Regions from separate parts of the Streptomyces sp. G5(2025) genome, predicted to be linked through region 3. Evidence: riboswitches for the same ligand, from Rfam matches in the RefSeq annotation. Region 3 holds a riboswitch; each other region holds the start of a gene.
The links. A riboswitch is a leader RNA that binds a small molecule or an ion and turns the genes downstream of it on or off. The one in region 3 is predicted to bind cobalamin.
Positions count from the first base shown of each region.

Region 1: it holds a riboswitch for cobalamin, as region 3 does, so the genes downstream of both, ACOBQB_RS35110 (ribonucleoside-diphosphate reductase subunit alpha) here and ACOBQB_RS23660 (ABC transporter substrate-binding protein) in region 3, are expected to answer to the same signal.
Region 2: it holds a riboswitch for cobalamin, as region 3 does, so the genes downstream of both, cobN (cobaltochelatase subunit CobN) here and ACOBQB_RS23660 (ABC transporter substrate-binding protein) in region 3, are expected to answer to the same signal.

Region 1 is NZ_JBMUZT010000006.1:5,318,008-5,323,396, forward strand. It holds gene ACOBQB_RS35110 (ribonucleoside-diphosphate reductase subunit alpha) at 1-2,236, opposite strand, end outside; cobalamin riboswitch at 2,370-2,492, opposite strand; gene ACOBQB_RS35115 (GNAT family N-acetyltransferase) at 2,562-3,065, opposite strand; gene mctP (monocarboxylate uptake permease MctP) at 3,142-4,770, opposite strand; gene ACOBQB_RS35125 (DUF3311 domain-containing protein) at 4,767-5,021, opposite strand; gene ACOBQB_RS35130 (CstA-like transporter-associated (seleno)protein) at 5,165-5,362, opposite strand; gene ACOBQB_RS35135 (carbon starvation CstA family protein) at 5,359-5,389, opposite strand, start outside.
Region 2 is NZ_JBMUZT010000002.1:1,639,299-1,644,687, reverse strand. It holds gene cobN (cobaltochelatase subunit CobN) at 1-2,107, opposite strand, end outside; cobalamin riboswitch at 2,144-2,275, opposite strand; gene ACOBQB_RS07685 (cobalamin biosynthesis protein CobG) at 2,383-3,801, shown strand; gene ACOBQB_RS07680 (precorrin-8X methylmutase) at 3,813-4,439, shown strand; gene ACOBQB_RS07675 (precorrin-2 C(20)-methyltransferase) at 4,436-5,389, shown strand, end outside.
Region 3 is NZ_JBMUZT010000006.1:2,841,402-2,846,790, reverse strand. It holds gene clpS (ATP-dependent Clp protease adapter ClpS) at 1-245, shown strand, start outside; gene ACOBQB_RS23675 (DUF2017 domain-containing protein) at 274-879, shown strand; gene ACOBQB_RS23670 (amino acid permease) at 1,252-2,745, shown strand; gene ACOBQB_RS23665 (Mov34/MPN/PAD-1 family protein) at 2,833-3,255, shown strand; cobalamin riboswitch at 3,258-3,377, shown strand; gene ACOBQB_RS23660 (ABC transporter substrate-binding protein) at 3,423-4,382, shown strand; gene ACOBQB_RS23655 (FecCD family ABC transporter permease) at 4,454-5,389, shown strand, end outside.

The sequences.
Region 1 (5,389 bases), 2.5 Mb from region 3:
TCAGCGACTGCGCCTGGTCGAGGAACGGGGTGCGCGCGGCGGCCATGTCGATCAGGCCGCGCTGCGGGATCTCCCAGGCCGTGCGGTAGAGCGCGCGGACGTCCTCGGGGATCCAGCCGAAGCCCTGCACCGAGCCGCTGGCCTCGCGCAGCGCCTCGCGGGTCTGCGCGTCCCAGACGCCGAGCCGCTTCAGCTCCTCCACCAGGTAGGCGTTGACCTGGAGGAACTCGCCGGACAGTGTCTCGCGCTTGAAGAGGTTGGAGACCTGCGGCTCGATGCACTCGTACACACCCGCGATGGACGCGATGGTGGCGGTCGGCGCGATGGCGAGCAGGAGCGAATTGCGCATACCGGTCGTGGCGATCCGGGCGCGCAGGGCCGCCCACCGCTCCGGCCAGGTCAGCTCGACGTCGTAGTGGTCGGGGTGCAGGACACCGCGTGCGGTACGGGTCTTCTCCCAGGCGGGCAGCGGGCCCTCGCGCTCGGCGAGGTCGGCCGACGCCTCGTACGCGGCGAGCATGATCCGCTCGGCGATCCGAGTGGAGAGGGCGCGCGCCTCGGGGGAGTCGAACGGCAGCTTCAGCTGGAAGAAGACGTCCTGGAGGCCCATCGCGCCGAGGCCCACCGGGCGCCACTTGGCGTTGGAGCGGCCGGCCTGCTCGGTCGGGTAGAAGTTGATGTCCACGACGCGGTCGAGGAAGGTCACGGCGGTGCGCACGGTCTCGTCGAGCCGGTCCCAGGCGAGGTCGCCGGTCGCCGTGTCCACGAACGCGCCGAGGTTCACCGAGCCGAGGTTGCAGACCGCCGTCTCGCCGTCGTCCGTGACCTCCAGGATCTCCGTGCAGAGGTTGGAGGAGTGCACGGTGTGGCCGGGCTCCGCCGTCTGGTTGGCGGTGCGGTTGGCGGCGTCCTTGAACGTCATCCAGCCGTTGCCGGTCTGGGCGAGGGTGCGCATCATGCGGCCGTACAGGTCCCGGGCCGGGATGGTCTTCTTCGCGAGCCCGGCGGCCTCGGCCGCGCGGTAGGCGGCGTCGAACCCCTCGCCCCACAGGTCGACAAGGGCGGGCACGTCGGCCGGGGAGAACAGCGACCATTCCTGGTCGGCGGCGACGCGGCGCATGAACTCGTCCGGGATCCAGTGCGCGAGGTTGAGGTTGTGCGTGCGGCGCGCGTCCTCACCGGTGTTGTCGCGCAGCTCCAGGAACTCCTCGATGTCGGAGTGCCAGGTCTCCAGGTAGACCGCGGCGGCGCCCTTGCGACGGCCGCCCTGGTTCACGGCGGCGACCGAGGCGTCCAGGGTCTTCAGGAACGGCACGATGCCGTTGGAGTGCCCGTTCGTGCCACGGATCAGCGATCCCCGCGAACGGATGCGGGAGTACGAGAGTCCGATGCCGCCCGCGTGCTTGGAGAGCCGCGCGACCTGGTGGTAGCGGTCGTAGACCGAGTCCAGCTCGTCCAGTGGGGAGTCGAGGAGGTAGCAGGAGGACATCTGCGGGTGGCGGGTGCCGGAGTTGAAGAGCGTCGGCGAGGACGGCAGGTAGTCCAGGCGGCTCATCAGGCCGTACAGCGCGGCGACCTCGTCCACGGCGGTGGCGCCGTCGTCCTTGGCCAGGCCGCTCGCGACGCGCAGCATGAAGTGCTGCGGGGTCTCGATGACCTGCCGGGTGATCGGGTGGCGCAGCAGATAGCGGCTGTGCAGGGTGCGCAGGCCGAAGTACTCGAAGCGGAAGTCGGCGCCGTCGGCGAGCGCGGCGTCCACCAGCGCGTCGAGCCGGGCCGCGTGCGCCGTCACGAACTGCGCCGTGCGGTCGGCGATCAGGCCCTCGCGGTGGCCGACCGCCACGGAGTCGGTGAAGGAGCGCACGCCCTGCGTCGCCGCCTCCTCGCGGATGCCGATCGACAGCAGCCGGGCGGCGAGCTTCGAGTACGCCGGGTCCTCGGAGATGAGCCCCGCGGCCGCCTCGGTCGCGAGCTCCCGCAGCTCCGACGCGTCGGCCTTGACCGAGCGGCCGCGCAGCGCGGCGGCGGCGACCCGGCCGGGGTCGGCGTCGGGGAGGTCGGCGGTGAGGTCGGTCAGGGTGCGCAGCAGCGCGGTCCCTGGCCCGTCGGTTCCTTCGGCACCCTGGCCCTGGAGGGTCGGCGTCGAAGGCGCGGCAGGTGCGGCGGGCACGGCGGGCCCGGAAGGCACTGACTGCGCTTCCTGCGCTGACGCGGGTTCGGCAGGCGCGATGGTCACGTGGGGCACTCCCTCGCTCGGCTCTGGGCCAGGAGGAGGGGGGAGGGCACACACGGGCGCACCCGGGCAGGGTGGCGTACCGCGTCCACCGGCCCACTCCGCGAGGCCCGGACGGTCGGCACCCGGACCGGACGGCACGGGTGCACTGTCGGCAGGTCTTCGGACTCCGTGTACGCCAAAGACGTACACATGCACCGTTGCGGGACAGTTCCGGACTTGCACCGGATTCCCCTGCGGCGACAGCGAGCACGAGCATACATCTTGTGCCGGGTTCCTGAGGCGGCCCCACATCTTGTGTCGGCTGGTAAGGGAAGCTCAGAAGAGCCTAGAGAGCCAACGCGTACGTCAGCAGCGGCACCGTGTCGATCGGCCGCCAGTCGCGCTCGGGCGTGCGTACGAAGCCGAGGCGCTCGTACAGCCGGTGGGCGGCGTGCATCGACGTCTGCGTGGACAGGACGAGCCCGGTGCGGCCCGCCTCCCTGGCGCGCCGCACACACTCCCGTACGAGCGTCTCGCCGGCGCCCCGGCCGCGCGCCGCGGTGGAGACGGCCAGCATGCGGATCTCGGCCTCGCCGTCGCGCGCGATGTCGGCCATGGGGCCGCCGGAGGCGACGTAGGTGACGCAGCCGAGTGCTTTCCCGCCCGCCTCCGCCACCAGGACCTCGGCCGCGGCCGCGCGCGCCGCCACGTCGCGCAGCACCGCCAGATAGGGGTCCTGCGCCCCGAAGTCCAGATGTCCGCCGTCGAGATAGGCCTGGGCGGTGAGGGCGCCCAGCGCCTCGTACTCCTCGGGGCGGGCCCGCCTGATCGTGAGGGTCGTCGTGTCCATGAGCCGAAGTGTGCAACACGGGTACGACGAAGGGCCGCCGGTTTTCCGGCGGCCCTTCGTCGCGGCGGGGAAGGGCTCAGTGCCCGGCGCCCGCGGTCGCCTTGGGCAGTTCCTGGATGACGCCCGGGTCGCCCGCGTCCGCGGTGTAGTCCCCGGGCGAGGTCTCGTCGATGCCGTCCGGGGCCTTCAGCGCCTTCAGGACGAAGGTGAGGACCACGGTCACGATGACGTTCAGGACGAACGCGGTGAGACCGATGTAGCCGATCTCGCCGATCCCCGGGATCGTGTCGGAGGAGCCGCCGAAGTGCTTCTGCGTCGGCGACGCGACGCCGTACGCGGCCAGCGTGCCGTAGACCATGCCGACCGCCCAGCCGGCCAGCAGCGCCCAGCGGTGGAACCACCGCGTGAACAGGCCGCCGACCAGCGCCGGCATCGTCTGGAGGATCCAGATGCCGCCGAGCAGCTGGAAGTTGATCGCGACGGTCTTGTCCATGGTGAGGACGAAGGCGAGCGCGCCGACCTTCACCATCAGCGACACCAGCTTGGAGACCTTGGTCTCCTGCGCGGGCGTCGCGTCGGGCTTGATGAAGTCCTTGTAGATGTTGCGGGTGAAGAGATTCGCGGCCGCGATCGACATGATGGCCGCCGGGACCAGCGCGCCGATGCCGATGGCCGCGAAGGCCACGCCCGTGAACCAGTCGGGGAACATGTTCTCGAACAGCTGCGGGATCGCCAACTGGCCGTTGTCCACCTTGATCCCGGCCGCGATCGCCATGAAGCCGAGCAGCGCCAGCAGGCCGAGCATCAGCGAGTACAGGGGCAGGATCGTGGTGTTGCGGCGGATCACGTTGCGGCTCTTGGAGGAGAGCGTCGCCGTGATCGAGTGCGGGTACATGAACAGCGCGAGGGCCGAACCGAGCGCGAGCGTCGCGTACGTCCACTGGCCGGCCTCGGCGGGCGCGAGCGCGCCGCGCGGCTTGTCGGTCGCCGGGTTGGTCTGCGCGAAGGCGTCCCCGGCCTTGGCGAAGATGTCGTCGAAGCCGCCGAGCTTGATCGGGATGTAGATGATCGCGACGACGATGACGAGGTAGATCAACCCGTCCTTCACGAACGCGATCAGCGCGGGCGCGCGCAGCCCCGACGAGTAGGTGTACGCGGCGAGCACCGCGAACGCGATCAGGAGCGGCAGGTCCTTGATGAACCAGTTGGTGTCCGGGCCGCCGCCGACGCCCATGACGTCAAGGACGGCCTGGATGCCGACGAGTTGGAGCGCGATGTAGGGCATCGTGGCGAGGATGCCGGTGACCGCGACCGCCAGCGACAGCCCCTTCGAGCCGAAGCGCCCGCGCACGAAGTCCGAGGTCGTCACATAGCCGTGCTTGTGCGAGACCGACCACAGGCGCGGCAGGAAGGTGAAGATCAGCGGGTAGACGAGGATGGTGTACGGCACCGCGAAGAACCCGGCCGCGCCCGCCGCGTAGATCGCCGCCGGGACGGCCACGAAGGTGTACGCGGTGTAGAGGTCGCCGCCGAGCAGGAACCACGTGACCCAGGTGCCGAACGACCGGCCGCCGAGGCCCCATTCGTCCAGGCTCTGGTCGTTCTCGGCCTTGCGCCAGCGGGCGGCCAGGAAGCCCATGACCGTGACCGCTATGAAGAAGAAGATGAAGACGGCGAGCGCGACGCCGTTGACTCCGCCGTTCATGACCGCGCACCTTCCTTACGGGCGCGCTGGTCACGCTGCCACAGCTTGTACGCGATCATCGTGAGCAGCGTGGAGATGACCACCCACAGCATCTGGTACCAGTAGAAGAACGGGATGCCTATGAGGGTCGGTTCGAGCTTCGCGTACGAACTCACCCAGAGCATCGCCACGAAGGGTGCGACAAGGCAGGCTGCGATGACCACGCGGACCGGCGTGACCACCGGTCTGTTCACTTCAGGCGCATCTGACATGTCGCGGCTCCGTTCCCTCACTTATCCCATGCTTAACGTGCGGGAAATCTAAGCCACGGTCTCGCGGTATGGAACCCCTGTCCGTATAACGGACGGAGATCGAAGCGTCGACGTGCCTGCTCAGCAGCGGTCGACAGGTTTGCTCAGCAGCAGCGGAACCCCTGCCGCGGGTCCGACTCCTGGCGGTCTGTCCGCATGCGCTCGAACTCGCGGCGACTGGGCACGGTCGCGGCCGGACGGTCCTTGCGTACGTGCGCCACGTACCGCTCGTACGCCGACTCGCCGGTCAACTCGCGGACGTACCACCGCATCCAACGCACGCCGCGCCGCAGCCAGGTCATCGGATCAGCTCTTCCTGCTCCGAGGCT
Region 2 (5,389 bases), on a different contig from region 3:
CGGTCGTGCCGCCCCAGATCTGGCGGGCGCGCAGGATCGCGAGGACGAGGTTGACGCGGTCGGCGCCCGCCGGGGCGGTGCCGAGCACGTGCAGGCCGTCGCGGATCTGCATGTCCTTGATCTCGCAGAGCCAGCCGTCGACATGGAGGAGGAAGTCGTCGAAGCCGTCGTCGTCCGGGCGGTCCTCCAGGCCCAGGTCGTGGTCGAGCTTCGCGGCCTGGATGAGCGTCCAGATCTGCGCGCGGATCGCCGGCAGCTTCGCCGGGTCCATCGAGCTGATCTGCGCGTACTCGTCGAGGAGCTGCTCCAGGCGCGCGATGTCGCCGTAGGAGTCGGCGCGGGCCATCGGCGGCACGAGGTGGTCGATGAGCGTGGCGTGCACGCGGCGCTTGGCCTGCGTGCCCTCGCCCGGGTCGTTGACGAGGAAGGGGTAGATCAGCGGCAGGTCACCGAGCGCGGCGTCCGGGCCGCAGGCCGCCGAGAGGCCCGCGTTCTTGCCGGGCAGCCACTCCAGGTTGCCGTGCTTGCCGAGGTGGACCATCGCGTCCGCGCCGAAGCCGCCGTCGGCGGCGGGGGCCGCGATCCAGCGGTAGGCCGCCAAGTAGTGGTGCGAGGGCGGCAGGTCCGGGTCGTGGTAGATCGCGATGGGGTTCTCGCCGAAGCCGCGCGGCGGCTGGATGAGGATGAGGAGGTTGCCGCGCCGCAGGGCGGCAAGGACGATGTCGCCCTCCGGATCGCCGCCGTCGCCGACCCGCGAACGGTCCAGGAACATCTCGCCGGGCGGCGGCCCCCAGTGCTGCTCGACCGAGTCCCGCAGCTCCTGCGGCAGCGTCGCGTACCACCGCTTGTAGTCGGCGGCCGGGATGCGGACCGGGTTGGCGGCGAGCTGCTCCTCGGTCAGCCAGTCCTGGTCGTGGCCGCCCGCGTCGATCAGCGCGCGGATCAGCTCGTCGCCGTCACCGGAGACGAGGCCCGGGATCTCCTCCGTGGGACCGAAGTCGTACCCCTCCGCGATGAGCCTGCGCAGCAGCGCGACGGCGGACGCCGGGGTGTCCAGGCCGACCGCGTTGCCGATCCGGGAGTGCTTGGTCGGGTACGCGGAAAGTACCAGGGCCAGGCGCTTGTCGGCGGCCGGGATGTGCCGCAGACGCGCGTGGCGTACGGCGATACCGGCGACCCGGGCCGCGCGCTCGGCGTCGGCGACGTACGCCGGGAGCCCGTCCTCGTCGATCTCCTTGAACGAGAAGGGGACCGTGATGAGCCGTCCGTCGAACTCGGGCACCGCGATCTGGCTCGCGGCGTCCAGCGGCGAGACGCCCTCGTCGTTCTCCTCCCAGGCCGAACGCGACCCGGTCAGACAGAGCGCCTGGAGGATCGGCACGTCGAGCCCGGTCAACGCGCCCGCGTCCCACGACTCGTCGTCGCCGCCCGCGGAGGCCTCGGCGGGCTTGGTGCCACCGGCGGCGAGGACCGTCGTCACGATGGCGTCGGCGGGGCGCAGCGCGTCGATCAGCTCCGGCTCGGGGGCGCGCAGCGAGGCCACGTACAGCGGCATCGGGCGGGCGCCCGCGTCCTCGATGGCGCCGCACAGGTCGTCGATGAACGCGGTGTTGCCGCTCATGTGGTGGGCGCGGTAGTACAGCACCGCGACCGTCGGGCCCTCGATGTCGCGGGCGGCGCGCTCCAGCGGTCCCCAGGACGGCGCGGGCGCCGGCGGGTCGAAGCCGTGGCCGGTGAGGAGCACGGTGTCGGAGAGGAAGCGGGCGAGCTGCTCCAGGTTCGCGGGGCCGCCGTGCGCGAGGTAGGCGTGCGCCTCGGCGGCGATGCCGACCGGCACGGTCGAGGAGGCCATCAGCTGGGCGTCGGGCGCCTGTTCACCGGTGAGCACGACCACCGGCAGACCGCTGGCGGTGAGCTGGTCAAGGCCGTCCTGCCAGGCGCGTACGCCGCCGAGGAGGCGTACGACGACGAGGTCGGCGCCCTCCAGGAGCGCGGGCAGCTCGGCGAGGTCCAGGCGGGAGGGGTTGGCGAACCGGTAGTCGACCGGACCCCCCGCCGCGCGGGCGCTGAGCAGGTCGGTGTCGGAGGTCGACAGCAGCAGAAGCATGCGTGCGCAGGCCTTCCTCGGGGTGTCCGCGCCCCGGGTGGTCGTATGGACGGCGGGAGTTCCTGACTCGCCCCACGGATGGGGCTCACAGTGGCGGGACCGCGCCGGATTCACACCGGGCTTCCTCCCCCGGGTCCTGGCGGACCCACGCCGTCGCTGGCGTAGGCGGACCTGGCGGCCCGCCGCCTGCATAGTAAGTCCTGACCGCGGCCGATGGGGCGCCCACCTACCGGGACGGCCCGTCTCGGGAGGCGACCGGCCGGATCGGCGTGGGTATGCTCGCCGCCATGCCGCCCACCCGAGCGACCTCCACGAACCAGGGCGAATCCCTCATACGCAACCCGGTACGCGACCGGGGCGACGCCTGCCCCGGAGCCCTCCGCCTGCACCGAGCCGACGACGGCGCGCTGGCCCGACTCCGCGTACCCGCAGGGCTTTTGACGTCCCGTCAGGCAGCGGTGCTGGCAGACGTGGCGGAGCGCCTGGCGGACGGCCACCTCAGCATCACCTCGCGCGGCAACATCGAGCTGCGCGGCCTCGGCGCGAGCTGCGGCGCGGAGCTCTCCGCGCTCCTCGCGGACGCGGGCCTGCTGCCCTCCGAACGCCACGAACGCGTCCGCAACATCGTGGCCTCCCCGCTCGCCACGCTCGACCGACTCGGCCACGCCGACGTGCAGTTGTGGGCCCGCGAGCTGGACCGGCTGCTGTGTGGGCAGGAGTGGACGACGGCGCTCTCCGGCCGCTTCCTGTTCGTCCTGGACGACGGGCGCGGGGATGTGGCCCCGCTCAGCGGCGATGTGACCTTGATCGCAGAATCGGGCGGGGCGGGGCGCGCGTCCGTGGAGTCGGGGGGCGGGGCGGCTTCCGTGCCCGTGGCTTCGGGCGGGGCGGGGTACGCGGGAGCCGACGGAACCCCGGCCGTGCGGCCGACCGGCACGGCGTCGGCGCTCGTCCGCGTCGGTGACCGCGCCCTGCGGGTTTCCGCCGCCGACGCCCCGCGTGCCGCCCTCGCCGCCGCCGGGGCCTTCCTCGCCGCCGCGCGCGACGCGGGCAACGGGGCGTGGCGGGTCCGCGAGCTGCCCGCGGGGCACCCCGTCGACCTCGCCGGGGCGCTGGCGCGGCAGGGCATCGACGCCGAACCGGCCGCCGCCCCCTTCGGCCCGCCCCGCCCCGCCCCACACCTGCCCGGCGTCATCGGCCGCGCGGTGGCCGTCGGCGCCCCCCTCGGCCGCGTGAGCGCCGACCAGTGGCGGGCCCTGCTGCCCGCCCCCGCCGACGAACTGCGCGTCACCCCGTGGCGCGGCTTCGTGCTCCCCGGCTTCGAGGACGCCGCGGCGGCCCGCGCACGCCTGCGCGCGCTGGCCGACGCCGGATACCTCACCGACCCCGCCTCGCCCTGGCTCGGCGTCGGCGCCTGCACCGGCAGGCCCGGCTGCGCCAAGTCCCTCGCCGACGTCCGCGCCGACGCCGTCCCCGGCACCGGTGGCCTGCCCGTCCACTGGTCCGGCTGCGAGCGGCGGTGCGGGCACCCGCACGGCGACTGGGTGGACGTCCTCGCCACCGGGGACGGTCGGTACGAGGTGACGGTGCGCACCGGCGGCACGGCGGCGCCCGTGAGCGGCGGAACCCTGACCGAGACGGTCACGACAGCACGTACGACATCCGCAACCACCAGAGCAACGGCCACGAGATGAGCGAGAGCACAGTGTTCGACTACGAGAAGGACGGCGCGGCGATCTACCGCGAGTCCTTTGCCACCATCCGCGCGGAGGCGGACCTCGCCGGTCTGCCCGCCGACGTCAGCCAGGTCGCGGTGCGGATGATCCACGCCTGCGGGATGGTCGACCTCGTCCGCGACCTCGCCTTCAGCCCGCGCGTGGTGGCCGACGCCCGCAAGGCGCTGCGCGACGGCGCGCCGATCCTGTGCGACGCGAACATGGTCGCGAGCGGCGTCACGCGCAAGCGGCTGCCCGCCGACAACGACGTGATCTGCACCCTCACCGACCCCGCCGTCCCGGACCTCGCGGCGCGGCTCGGCACCACCCGCAGCGCCGCCGCCATGGAGCTGTGGCGCGACCGCCTCGAAGGCTCCGTCGTCGCCATCGGCAACGCGCCCACCGCGCTCTTCCGCCTTCTGGAGATGATCGAGGAAGGCGCCCCGCGCCCGGCCGCCGTCCTCGGCATCCCGGTCGGCTTCGTCGGCGCCGCGGAATCCAAGGACGCGCTCGCCGAGCACCACTCGGGCCTGGAGTACCTGGTCGTACGGGGCCGTCGTGGCGGCAGCGCGATGGCCGCGGCGGCGATCAACGCGATTGCGAGCGAGACGGAGTGAACACCCAGAACACCGAGCACACCGAGAACACCCAGCACACCGAGTACGCCCAGCACGCTCAGAACACCGGGCGGGGGAAGTTGTACGGGGTCGGGCTCGGGCCCGGCGACCCCTCCCTGATGACCGTGCGCGCCGTCGAGGTCATCGCCGCCGCCGACGTCGTCGCGTACCACTCTGCGCGGCACGGCCGCTCCATCGCCCGTTCGATCGCCGCGCGGCACCTCCGTGCCGACCACGTCGAGGAGCCGCTGGTCTACCCCGTCACCACGGAGACCACCGACCACCCCGGCGGCTACCGCGGCGCCCTCGACGACTTCTACGAAGAGGCCGCCGCCCGCCTCGCCGCGCACCTGGACGCCGGGCGCACGGTCGCCGTCCTCGCCGAGGGCGACCCGCTCTTCTACGGCTCCTACCAGCACATGCACAAGCGGCTCGCCCACCGCTACGACACTGAGGTCATCCCCGGTGTGACCTCGGTCAGCGCCGCCGCCGCCCGCCTCGGCGAACCCCTCGTCGAGGCCGAGGAGGTCCTGACGATCCTGCCCGGCACCCTCCCCGAGGAGGAGCTGACCGCGCGCCTCGCGTCGACGGACTCGGCGGTCGTCATGAAGCTCGGCCGTACGTTCGGCAAGGTGCGCGGCGCCCTGGAGCGCTCGGGCCGCCTGGACGAGGCCCGTTACGTCGAGCGCGCCACCATGGACGGCGAGCGCACCGGCCGCCTCGCCGACGTGGACCCGGAGTCCGTGCCGTACTTCTCCGTGGCGGTGCTCCCGAGCCGGGTGGCGCCGCTGACGGGTGGCCCCCGGCCGGAGCCGTCCCCCGAGGGCGGGGCGGGCGAGGTCGTCGTCGTCGGCACCGGCCCGGCCGGACCCCTCTGGCTCACTCCCGAGACGCGCGGCGCGCTCGCCGCCGCCGACGACCTCGTCGGCTACACCACCTACGTCGACCGC
Region 3 (5,389 bases):
CCGAGCCGGACGTCCCCTGGATCACGCTCGTGCACAACGACCCGGTCAACCTCATGAGCTACGTGACGTACGTCTTCCAGTCGTACTTCGGGTACTCCAAGGAGAAGGCCACCAAGCTGATGATGGACGTGCACCAGAAGGGCCGCGCGGTCGTCTCCACCGGCAGCCGCGAGGAGATGGAGCGGGACGTCCAGGCCATGCACGGATACGGGCTGTGGGCCACCCTTCAGCAGGACCGCAAGTAGCGGCGGACCGGAAGCAGCGACGCATCTGATGCCAGGACAATTCGAAGCGATCCCCGGGGGCGGCGCCGCCGTCGCGCTCGACGAGGTCGAGATCTCGATCATCCGTTCCCTCGCCGTGCAGCTCCTGGAGCTGATCGGTCCGGGCCCGGGCGGTGAGCCCTCCGACGACCCCCTCGCGGAGCTGTTCGCCGAGGGCCCCAGCGAGCCGCCCGCCGACCCGGTGATGCAGCGCCTGCTGCCGGACGCGTACGGCGGCCCCGGAAGTGAGACCGGGGACATCGCGCAGGAGGAGGAACTGCGGACGTATTCGGCCGAGTTCCGCCGCTTCACGGAGAACGACCTGCGGGCCAAGAAGCGGGACGACGCGCTGGTCGTGATCCGTTCGCTCGACTCGATGGCGTCCTCGGGCGAGGGCGGAGCCGTCCTGAAACTGTCGGTGGAGGAGTCGCGGCACTGGCTGGGCGCCCTCAACGACCTCCGGCTCGCGATCGGCACCCGCCTGGAGGTCACCGACGAGGAGGACGCCGATCTGCTCTACCGGCTCCCCGACTCCGACCCCCGCAAGCCGATGGTGATGGCCTATCTCTGGCTGGGCGGATTGCAGGAGACGCTGGTCGGGACGTTGCTGGACTGAGCCGGACCGAAATCCGGTGCAGAGGACAGCGAAATTTGCTGTACTGGACACCTTCCGTTCACGTGACGGGTCGTTCGCTCAGCGGACGCTCAAATCCGGATAACGATCCCGTCACTTCATTGCCCGTGTTTGCGGCGTGAAGAGGCCTTTGTCCGCTTCTTCCTGTGGTGTGCGTCACAGGTGGCTGATTCCCTCACTGTTGCCGCCGTGATAAATCTTCACGACCACTCGGTGACGCCACCCATGTCACCGAGGGCGCTCGGACCGGCAGACCGCCGGTAGCACTCCATACATATCCGGGGGGATCAGGACCTGATCCGCAGCCATCAACGCGAGACGCGGGCGCGGATCAGCATGGAGAAAGGCGTCACCATGACCTCAGTGCAGGTCGAAGAGCAGCACGACGGGCACGACGGCAATGGTGCCGTGGAGGCCGCAGGCGGCCCGTCCGGCGAGGGCGAGGGCTACCAGCGCGGTCTGGGAGCCCGGCAGATCCAGATGATCGCGATCGGCGGTGCCATCGGCACCGGCCTGTTCCTCGGCGCGGGCAAGGCCATCCACAAGGCCGGACCCAGCCTCATCCTGGCGTACGCCATCGCGGGCCTCGTCATCTTCTTCATCATGCGGGCGCTCGGCGAGCTCCTCATGTACCGCCCCGTGTCGGGCTCCTTCTCGGAGTACGCGCGCGAGTTCATGGGCCCGTTCTTCGGCTTCGTGACCGGCTGGACGTACTGGCTCTTCTGGGTCGTCACCGGCATCACCGAAGTCACCGCAGCCGCCCAGTACATGCAGTACTGGACACACGGATCCGTTCCACAATGGGCGTACGCGCTCATCTTCACGGTCATCCTGTACGGCGCGAACCTCATCTCCGTGAAGCTCTTCGGTGAGCTGGAGTTCTGGTTCTCGATGGTCAAGGTCACCGCCATCATCGGCATGATCCTGATCTGCATCGGCATCCTCACCATCGGCTTCTCCGACGCCGGTGACACCGCGACCGTGGCCCACCTGTGGAACCAGGGCGGCTTCTTCCCCAACGGCATCGGCTCCACGCTGATGACGCTCCAGATCGTGATGTTCGCCTTCCTCGCCGTCGAGCTCGTCGGCGTCACCGCGGGCGAGTCCAAGGACCCGAAGACCGTCCTGCCCAAGGCCATCAACACCGTGCCGTGGCGCATCGCCGTCTTCTACGTCGGCGCGCTGATCATGATCCTGTCGGTCGTCCCGTGGACGCACTTCCAGCCCGGCGTCTCGCCGTTCGTCGCGGCCTTCGAGAAGATGGGCCTCGGCGTCGGCGCCGCGATCGTGAACTTCGTGGTCCTCACCGCCGCGCTCTCCTCCTGCAACTCCGGCATGTACTCCACCGGCCGCATGCTGCGCGACCTCGCGCTCAACGGCCAGGGCCCGAAGTTCTTCACCAAGCTCACGAAGAACGGCCTGCCGCTGGTCGGCACCACGTTCTCCGCCGCGTTCATGCTGGTCGGCGTCTGGATCAACTACCAGTGGCCGGGCGAGGCGTTCAACTACGTCGTCTCCTTCGCCACCATCTCCGGCATGTGGGCCTGGATCATGATCCTGGCCTGCCAGATCCGCTACCGCCGCAAGGCCGACCGCGGCGAGCTGCCGCAGTCCACCTTCCGGGCGCCGGGAGCCCCGTACACCAGCTGGTTCGCGCTTTTGTTCATCGGCATGGTCATCGTGATGATGGGCGTCGACAAGGACGCGCGGATCTCGCTGTACGCCGCTCCGGTCTGGGCCGCGATCCTCGGCGTCTCCTACCTGATCCTCAAGAGCCGCAACCCGCAGGCCGCCGCGTTCAACAAGCGCAAGATCGGCGCGGACAGCGCCCCCGTCACCAAGGACTGACCTCCCCGGAGAGGCCACTGTCCAGCATATGGGCCCGCACGTACCACACTTCGGTACGGCGCGGGCCCTCTGCTTATCCTGACTGCCATGCTGACCATCACCCAGGCCCTCCACGACCAGATCGTCGCGCACGCGCGCCAGGACCACCCCGACGAGGCGTGCGGCGTGGTCGCGGGCCCGGCGGGCACCGGCCGCCCCGAGCGCTTCATCCCGATGCTGAACGCCGCGCGCTCGCCCACGTTCTACGAGTTCGACTCGGGTGACCTGCTCAAGCTCTACCGCGAGATGGACGACCGCGACGAGGAGCCGGTGGTCATCTACCACTCGCACACCGCGACCGAGGCCTACCCCTCGCGCACCGACATCAGCTACGCCAACGAGCCCGGCGCCCACTACGTCCTGGTCTCCACCGCGGACACCGACGACGCGGGCCCTTTCCAGTTCCGCTCGTACCGGATCGTGGACGGCGAGGTCACCGAGGAAGAGGTCGCGGTCGTACAGGCATACTGAGCTCCACCCATGAGGCGGCAGGACCCAGGAAGCCGGTGCGAGCCCGGCACGGTCCCGCCACTGTGACCCCACCCCTTCGCGGGGGCGGGGAGTCAGGAACTGACCTGCCGTCTCGGCTCCACACAACGCAGGGGACGCGGAAATCCCCTGGAGGAGGCAGTTCAGCCATGTCCCGCGCCCTTCGCGTGCTCACCGCCGCGGCCCTGCTCGTCCCGCTCGCAGCCTGCGGCTCGTCCGACTCCGGTGACTCCAAGCCCGCCGCCAAGGCCGCGGGCTTCCCGTACACCGTCACCAACTGCGGTGTGAAGACCACGTACGACGCACCGCCGAAGCGCGCCGTCACCATGAACCAGCACGTTACCGAGGTGATGCTGGAACTGGGCCTCAAGGACCGCCTGGCCGGCACCGCCTACCTCGACGACAAGGTCCTGCCGAAGTACGAGAAGGCGTACAAGTCCGCCCCCGTGCTCGCCAAGGAGTACCCCTCCTACGAGAAGCTGCTCGCCGCCGACCCCGACTTCGTCTACGGCGGTTACGCCAGCGCCTTCCTCGCCGGCGACGGCCGCAGCCGCTCCGCGCTCGCCAAGTCCGGGATCAAGAGCCGCCTCAACATCGAGGGCTGCGCCGAGCGCGCGGTCACCATGGACGACGTGTACCGCGAGGTGCGGGAGGTCGGCGCCACGTTCGGGGTGCGCGAGCGCGCCGAGAAGTGGGTGAGCGGGGCCAAGCGCGAACTGGCCGCCACCGCGAAGAAGTCGAAGCGCGCGAAGCCGGTCTCCGTCTTCGTCTACGACAGCGGCGACAAGACCGCGTTCACGGCGGGCGGCCGCGGCATCGGCAACGACATCATCGAGCGCGCGGGCGGCCGCAACGTCTTCGCCGACATCGACAAGTCCTTCAGCGACGCGTCCTGGGAGAAGGTCGTCGAGCGCAGGCCGGACGTCATCATGATCCTCGACTACGGCCCCACGACCGTCGCCCAGAAGAAGAAGCGCCTCCTCGACGACCCGGTCCTCGCGGACGTCCCCGCCATCAAGCACAAGCGTTTCGCGGTACTGCGGCTGTCGGACGTGGTCACGGGCGTACGGGCACCGAAGGCGGTGGAGAAGCTGGCGGCACAGCTGTGAGCGCCGCGAAGATCCAGCCCGTCCGGGGACCGGGTCGGCCCGGGGGCGGTACATCCCAGCCCGTCCGGCGTTTGAGGACGAGCCCGAAGGGCGATCGACGGGGGTCGAAGGGGCGGCGCCTCTTGACCCTGACGGCGCTCACCGCGGCCCTCGCGGCAGCGACCGTCGCCGGCCTCGCCCTCGGCTCCGTCCGCATCCCGCCGGGCCAGGTCCTGGAGATACTGACCGGCCATGCGGAACCCTCCCCGTTCCGCACCATCGTGCTGGACGTCCGCCTGCCCCGGGTCCTGCTCGGCGCGGTCGTCGGCGCCGGACTGGCCGTCATCGGCACCGTCCTCCAGGCCCTCGTCCGCAACCCTCTCGCCGACCCGTTCCTCCTCGGCGTCTCCTCGGGCGCCTCCGTGGGCGCCGTCAGCGCGATCGTGCTCGGCGGGATCTTCGGCCTGGGCACCACCCTCAGCACCGCCGTCACGATCCCCGCGGCCTCCTTCGCGGGCGCGCTGATCTCCCTGGTCCTGGTCTACGCCCTGGCCAGAAGCGGCGGCGGGGGCTTCGCCACCGGCCGCCTGATCCTCGCCGGGGTGGCCGTCTCGTACATCCTCACCGCCCTCACCAGCCTCATCCTCGTCACCGCCGACAGCGCCGACCACCTCAAGGAAGTCCTGTACTGGACACTCGGCGGCCTCGGCAGCGCCCGCTGGGACATGCTCGCCCTGCCCTGCGCCGTCCTGGCCGTCGGTACCGCCCTCCTGGTGGCGCTCGCCCGCCCGCTGGACCTGCTGCTCGTCGGCGAGGAGGGCGCCACCGTCCTCGGCCTGGACACCGCCCGCTTCCGCTCCGCCGTCTTCGTCCTCGCCTCGCTCCTGACCGGCGTCCTCGTCGCCTACAGCGGCGCCATCGGCTTCGTCGGCCTGATGGTGCCGCACGCCGCCCGCATGCTGGTCGGCGCCGCCCACCGCACCCTGCTCCCGGTGGTGGCGCTGATGGGCGCGGTCTTCCTGGTCGCC